DNA from 3 places in the Pantoea sp. X-Soil-YNGN-844 genome. Region 2 is predicted to be linked to each of the others. Evidence: riboswitches for the same ligand, from Rfam matches in the RefSeq annotation. Region 2 holds a riboswitch; each other region holds the start of a gene.
The links. A riboswitch is a leader RNA that binds a small molecule or an ion and turns the genes downstream of it on or off. The one in region 2 is predicted to bind thiamine pyrophosphate.
Positions count from the first base shown of each region.

Region 1: another riboswitch for thiamine pyrophosphate. It lies ahead of thiM (hydroxyethylthiazole kinase); the one in region 2 lies ahead of tenA (thiaminase II).
Region 3: another riboswitch for thiamine pyrophosphate. It lies ahead of AC6I8C_RS20815 (FAD-dependent oxidoreductase); the one in region 2 lies ahead of tenA (thiaminase II).

Region 1 covers NZ_AP036007.1:2,696,657-2,698,918, forward strand. The annotation lists gene thiD (bifunctional hydroxymethylpyrimidine kinase/phosphomethylpyrimidine kinase) at 1-338, opposite strand, end outside; gene thiM (hydroxyethylthiazole kinase) at 325-1,122, opposite strand; TPP riboswitch at 1,157-1,253, opposite strand; gene AC6I8C_RS12590 (hypothetical protein) at 1,561-1,758, shown strand; gene AC6I8C_RS12595 (AEC family transporter) at 1,856-2,262, shown strand, end outside.
Region 2 covers NZ_AP036008.1:161,697-163,958, forward strand. The annotation lists gene AC6I8C_RS19580 (ABC transporter ATP-binding protein) at 1-304, opposite strand, end outside; gene tenA (thiaminase II) at 301-1,002, opposite strand; TPP riboswitch at 1,072-1,174, opposite strand; gene AC6I8C_RS19590 (6-phospho-beta-glucosidase) at 1,280-2,262, opposite strand, start outside.
Region 3 covers NZ_AP036008.1:428,175-430,436, forward strand. The annotation lists gene AC6I8C_RS20815 (FAD-dependent oxidoreductase) at 1-912, opposite strand, end outside; TPP riboswitch at 1,044-1,163, opposite strand; gene AC6I8C_RS20820 (ArsR/SmtB family transcription factor) at 1,310-1,624, opposite strand; gene AC6I8C_RS20825 (alkene reductase) at 1,641-2,262, opposite strand, start outside.

The sequences.
Region 1 (2,262 bases), on a different replicon from region 2:
CCACTTTTCGCGACCATCACCGTATCCAGCACCACAAATGGGATCTCAGCACGCCTCAACCGGGCCGCAACCTTTTCCACAATCGCCGTTTCAGACAGCATGCCGATTTTTGCGCTGTCGATACGCACGTCATCCAGTACCGAATCGAGCTGGGCAGCCACAAAGTTCGGTTCAATGCGATAAACCGACTGTACGCCCTGCGTGTTCTGCGCCACCAGTGCGGTAATCACACTGGTGCCATAAGCGCCCAGGGCGGAGAAGGTTTTCAGATCGGCCTGAATACCTGCGCCGCCGCTGGGATCGGTTCCGGCAATCGTCAGAGCATTAATGCGCTTCATGCTCCACCTCCAGCGTCCAGAGTGCATCAATAAATGCGGTGGCAAAGCTGCCCGGCCCGGCTGCCTGCGCCGCCGCCTTTTCCCCCGCCTGGGCCATGACCTGACAGGCTGCCGCCACGTTCATCAGCCGATCGCCCGGCAGAGCACTGAATCCCGCCACTACGGCCGAAAGTGCGCAGCCGGTCCCGACCACCCGCGTCATTAACGGGCTTCCGCCGCTGATGGCGAGGATTCGCTGACCGTCGGTGGCATAGTCCACTTCGCCGGTGACAATGACCAGCGTGTGCCAGGTCTCAACGAGTTGCTGTGCCGCATCGAGTGCTGCATCCGCCTGATGCAACGTATCGACACCGCGCCCGCCACTGGCCTGCTGCGCCAGCGCCAGAATCTCTGACGCATTACCGCGGATCACCGCCGGTTGCTGGCTGAGCAGCTGCTGACAGAAGTCACTGCGCAACGTCAGCGCGCCGACGGCGACCGGATCGAGTGTCCAGGGGGTACCCGCCTCACAGGCGGCGGTGACGGCAGCCTGCATCGCCTGCTGACGCTCGCGGGTTAAGGTGCCGACGTTAATCAGCAACGCATCGGCAAAGCGGCTGAACTGTGCCGCTTCGTCAGCATCGATCACCATTGCCGGTGAGGCATTGAGTGCCAGCAGGACGTTGGCAGTGAAATTCTGGACCACGTCATTGGTCATGCAGTGCACCAGCGGTGACTGACGGCGGAAAGTGTGCAGAACGGGCGCGAAGTGCGCAGCAGAAAGGTGTTGAGATTGATGTGTCATCGTAGCTCCCAACCGGCGAACAAGAAGGCGAATGCGGTCAGGCATCAGACTTCCCTACGCTGGCATTATCCAGATCAGGTAATACGGGTATTTCTCAGCCTTCACAAAGAAGGGCACCCCGAGTCGTGTTACGGCTTGCAGCATAGGAGGGCTGTGCAGCGAAAGCAAGCGACGCAAGCCTGGAAAATAATCGGAACTGGAACAATTCACATGATCCCGATCAACTCTCAGCAGTACAAAAAAAGGCTTAATGCTGCGGGTTAACGAGATACCTCTTTATAGGTAGCCCTGTTTATTACCCTGACGGGTAATATTTTCCGCAGGGATTCTGGTAACCCTATAATAATTAACCTGCCCGCAGCATCATCGTAAAAAACACTTTATTTCAGTGAGTTAATAAACTTCTGGAGCGGAACTTCATACTATTCAGGATGTATGATGCGATTATCAGCGCTTATTCCTCACCGCCATCGATGGCTGGATATTATTATTGAACGTCGGGGTGCTATCGCGCCAAATGGCAGATCTTATCTTTCCACCTATATTTCCGCACACTGTGCGGGCTGCGGCGAAATCATTCATCGCGTCTATTATCGCGATATCAGTGACCAGCAGGCACGCCGCTGGTTAGGCTAGCGTCCCTGCTGCGCTCAATCCGGACACCGTTATAGTTAACAGTTAGTTAGCAATTTGTTAGTCTGGTAACTAATCATCGTCTGACCAGACTCTCCCTATGCCACTGCTGTTTGAAAGCCTTAGCCATCAAATTTATCTGTCAGCTCCGCTGTTTATCCTGATTTTGCTGGGATACTGCCTGACGCGCCTCGGAAAATGGCCCGCCAGCATCAGTGAAGGGATGAACCGCTTTGTGTTTAACGTCGCGCTGCCCTGCATGCTGTTTCGGGTGATGAGCACCTTCTCGCAAAGTCCGCCGGTGGATGCGCGTCTGCTCCTGGCCTTCTTCGGCAGTTGCCTGCTGGTGTTTATCGTGGGGAGAGTGCTGGCAACAAGGCTGTTTAATCTGGATGGCGTGGCGGCTTCGGTCTTTGCCCTGGGCGGCATCTTTTCTAATAACGTGATGCTGGGGATCCCGGTAGCTACGGTGCTGCTCGGGCCAGAAGCCCTGCCCCCGGTGGCGCT
Region 2 (2,262 bases):
CGAGGCAGACGTTCTGTTCCACCGTCAGCCACGGATAGAGCAAATCCTGCTGACCCATCCAGGCGATGCGCCCGGCCAGCGGCAGACCATCGCTGCCGTTAATCTGTCCCGAAGTGGGCGGCGTCAGACCGGCAATCACCCGCATCAGGCTGCTTTTACCCACGCCGCTGGCACCCAGTAAAGCGGTAAATGCACCGCCCGCGATTTCCAGATTAAGCTCGCTGAACAGCTGCTGCTGATCCAGCGTCAGGCAGAGCTGGCGAACGGAAATACCCGGCGGCACGGCAGTGTTCATCAGCGTCATGAGCTGACCTGCAGACAGTCAGCATAATTAAGCCCCATCTGCCAGAATGCCGCTTCCAGTCGGGTTGCGGTGGTAAATATCTCCGACAGTGAGTTAATACGCTGTTCACCGGCGCGCTGCTGAGCCAGAGTTTCAAACAGCATCAGTGAAGAACCGACGCCCGCCAGGTAGGACTCATCACCGTAATTATCAATCCATGCCGCGTAAGGATTGCCCTCGAAGCGGGTCGCGGGATCCTCCAGCAGCCTCAGGCCGATTTCCGCATAACCGGCGACGCATGGCATAAGCGCCATCATCAGCTCCAGCGCATCTCCGGTGTGACCCACGTCCAGCACGTAACGGGTGTAATTAAGCGTTTCCATTGCCTCCGTTTCGCTCGCCATCGCCTCTTCGCTGATGCCCCATTGCTGGCAGTAAACGAGATGCAGCGGCAGTTCGCTGATAATGGCGTTCAGCGATGCCGTCGCGCTGCGTAATGCAGCCGGTTCTGAGAGTTTGCTGATCAAAAGCCCCCACGCACGGGCGAAGTGCAGCAGGAAAAGATAATCCTGGGTGAGATAGTGGCGGAAAGCGGCGGGTGGCAGCGTACCCTGACCGAGCTGCTGCACAAAATTGTGTCTGACATAATCGTGCCATTGCGTGCCCGCCTGCTGGCGCAGACGTCCATAAAAGCCGGTTTTGAAAAGCGGATGTAACATAGGATCTCCAGTAGCAGGGAGATCCGGGCATACGGTCTGGAACAGGGGATAGTGCAGGAGATAGGGCAGAAAAATCTGCCGACCCGTCCCTTCGCTGGCATGACCCAGATCAGGTTCAAAGGGTTCGGCTTGCACCATCTCAGCCCATTACAGGACACCCCTCGGAGGCATTCGTTATACGACAATTATTGCCGGAGCACAATGTATGCGTGAGCGTTCTGCTCCGGCACGGCTGATGCGGGACAGGTCATTCAGATATGACTTTTATGTGACAATGTCACGCAAGATCTGCCCCGTTACTGGCAATCACTTTCTTATACCACCAGAACGATTTCTTTCGCGTGCGCGCCAGCGTGCCGTTGCCCAGATCGTCGCGGTCAACGTAGACGAAACCGTAGCGCTTGCTCATTTCACCGGTTGAGGCGGCAACCAGATCGATGCAGCCCCAGCTGGTGTAGCCGATCACCGGGACACCATCCTCTATGGCATCGCCCATGGCGCGGATATGCTCGCGCAGATAGCTGATGCGGTAGTCGTCATTGATCTCGCCATTCGCATCGATTTCATCGCGCGCGCCCAGTCCATTTTCTACCAGGAAAAGCGGCTTCTGATAGCGGTCGTACATCATATTCATGGTGATGCGTAAGCCCAGCGGATCGATGCCCCAACCCCACTCACTGCGTGGCAAATGGGGATTGGTCAGGGATTTCACCACATTAGCAGCACTACTGTTCTGCTCGTTCATTTCCGCCGAGGCGCAGCGAGAGGCGTAATAACTGAACGAGACAAAGTCGACGCTATTTTTCAGGATTTCGGCATCGCCGTCAGCGATCTCAAGCGTGACGCCTTTTTCCCGGAACACGCGCGCAGCGTAAGCCGGATAGGCACCACGTGCCTGCACATCAATGAAAAACAGGTTTTCACGATCTTTTTCCAGCGCTGCCCAGACATCTTCCGGTTTGCTGGACCACGGATAGAAGTTGCCGCCAGCCAGCATACAGCCGACCTGATTCGCCGGATTGACTTCATGCGCGATTCGCGTGACCAGTGCGCTGGCGACCAGTTCGTGATGTGCCGCCTGATACTTCACCTGCTCCCTGTTTTCACCCGGTTCGAACACCAGACCCGCCCCGGAAAACGGGCTGTGCAGCAGAATATTGATCTCGTTGAAGGTCAGCCAGTATTTCACCAGGCCATCAAACGCCTCGAAACAGCTGCGGGCATAGCGCGCAAAGAAGTCGATCATTTTGCGATTGCGCC
Region 3 (2,262 bases), 270 kb from region 2:
GAGTTGCAGCATGAGTTTTTCAGCCATGATCGGCGCCAGCAAAAAGCCGTGGCGGTAAAGCCCATTGAGTGAGAAACGGCCATTTTCATAGCGGACTTCCGGCAGGTTCTGTCGGTAGGCGGGACGCAGACCGGTGCCGCTCTCCACAATGCGCGCTTCAGCCAGCGCCGGATGCAGACTGTAAGCCGCGCTCAGCAACTCCATCATCGCCCTGGCGCTGATCGGGCTGCTGTCGTGACTTTCGACCATGGTGGCTCCGAGCATGAAGTGGCCTCCGGCACGCGGCACCAGATAGCAGGGAAAGCGCGGATGCAGCAGACGGACCGGACGGGAGAGCTGAACGTCATGCGTGTGCAGGATCAGCATTTCGCCCCGAACGGCGCGCAGAGCGGGCTGCTGATCAAGAGCGTGGATGCCGCGGCAGTCGATGATTTTGCCGCCGGGTTTGCCGCTGTGAATGGGTACGCCAGCCTCCTGCAGTGTGATGCGCAGTTGCTGCAGTGCGCGGCGCGGATCAAGATGCGTCTCTGCAGCAAAGAACAGGCCACGCGCAAAGCGATTTTCCAGCGCCGGTTCGATGTCACCGGGCGCGACCCACTGATGCTGCTGCGTCATGCTGGCGAAGCGCGTCAGTTCGCGGCTATCACGCGGCGGCGCAACCACCAGCGTGCCCTGCTTCTCCACGCCGTCGACGCGTTTCGCCCACCATCCGGCAGCGTGCTGGCCCCATTCGATGACCTGGGGCGGCGCGCTTTCTGCTTCGCACCAGGGCGCAAGCATGCCCCCCGCCCAGTGCGAGGCGGCACGACAGTCAGGCTGCGTAATGACTTCAACGGCTTCTCCCCGTTCCAGCAGTAGCGTGGCGACACACAGCCCGGCAACGCCGCTGCCGAGCACCGACCAGCGGCTCATGGTGTCCACCGGAGAGGAAGAGAGTGATTAAGAATGAGATGTTTCACTTTGGCCTCGTTATCGGTTAACGAAGACCCGTGATACAGAGGGAATAGGCAAAGACGTCGCGAACACGCGCCTGCGGCAAGTATCGGATGCGATACCCGTCTTCCTACGCCAGTATCAACTGGGTCAGGTTCTAAGGGTCGCTAAGCCGCGCACTGCGCTATTAGCCTCTCAGTCTCTCTGGCGAGACTCCCCTGACGGCTTTAGTTGTAAGTTAAGCGGGCAGCTTCGTCAAGCCGCGTGCGTGAAGACAAGTCAGAAATCCGGGGGATAGGTGCAGGCGTTCACTGTAAGTGCAAAGACTCAGCATTCGCAGATGAGATAACAGAGAAGTGCTGAAACGGCAGGCGCCCTAAAGCGCCTGCAGCGATTGTGTCACCACGTCGGTTATTTCACGAATACGTGGTTCAGCGCGGCGATAATAGGTCCACTTCCCGACTTTACTGGCTTCAACCAGTCCCGCATTGTGCAGAGCTTTCATACATAACGAAGTAGCGGGCTGTGATAAGCCCGCCTTGTCCTGGATGAGGGTGGCACAGACGCCATACTGAGCGAAGGGATAGAGCTGAGAATAGCCCGCAAACGCTTCGTCAGGATTTTTAAGCCACTTCAGCACTGCCACCCGGGTTGGGTTGGACAGTAACTTCAGGGCATTTTCGGGGGACATGCCGCCTCACATAAGATCAGGATTGAAAAACAGGATAGTCAGTATAGCCTTTCTCAGTGCCGCCATACAGCGAGGCGTGATCAACGGGATTCAGCGGATGACCTGCTTTAATACGTGCCGGCAAATCGGGATTCGCAATAAACGAGCGGCCAAAACCCGCCAGATCGCCCCAGCCTTTATCCAGCATACGCTGTGCTTTTTCCGCCGTGTAGCGACCAGAATAGATGATCGGAGAGCGGAATGTTTCACGCAGCGCAACCCGGAAACTCTCTGGCATATCCGGGCTATTATCCCAGTCCGCTTCGGCAATAGAGAGATAGCCAACTTCCAGCTCATTCAGCAGCTGCGCGGCGTGGATATAGGTCGCATGGGGATCGCGTTCAACCAGGCCAAGATAGACGCGCTCTTCGTCGGTACTCGAAAACAATGGCGCAAACCGCACGCCAACACGGTGGCTGCCAAATACCGCGCTGACCGCCTCAACAACTTCACGCAGGAAGCGCAGACGATTATCTGCTGAGCCGCCATATTCATCCGTGCGGAAGTTAGTGTGCTCCGAAATAAACTGGTTAATCAGATAACCGTTGGCAGAATGCAGTTCCACACCGTCAAAACCCGCCTCTTTTGCATTTTCTGCC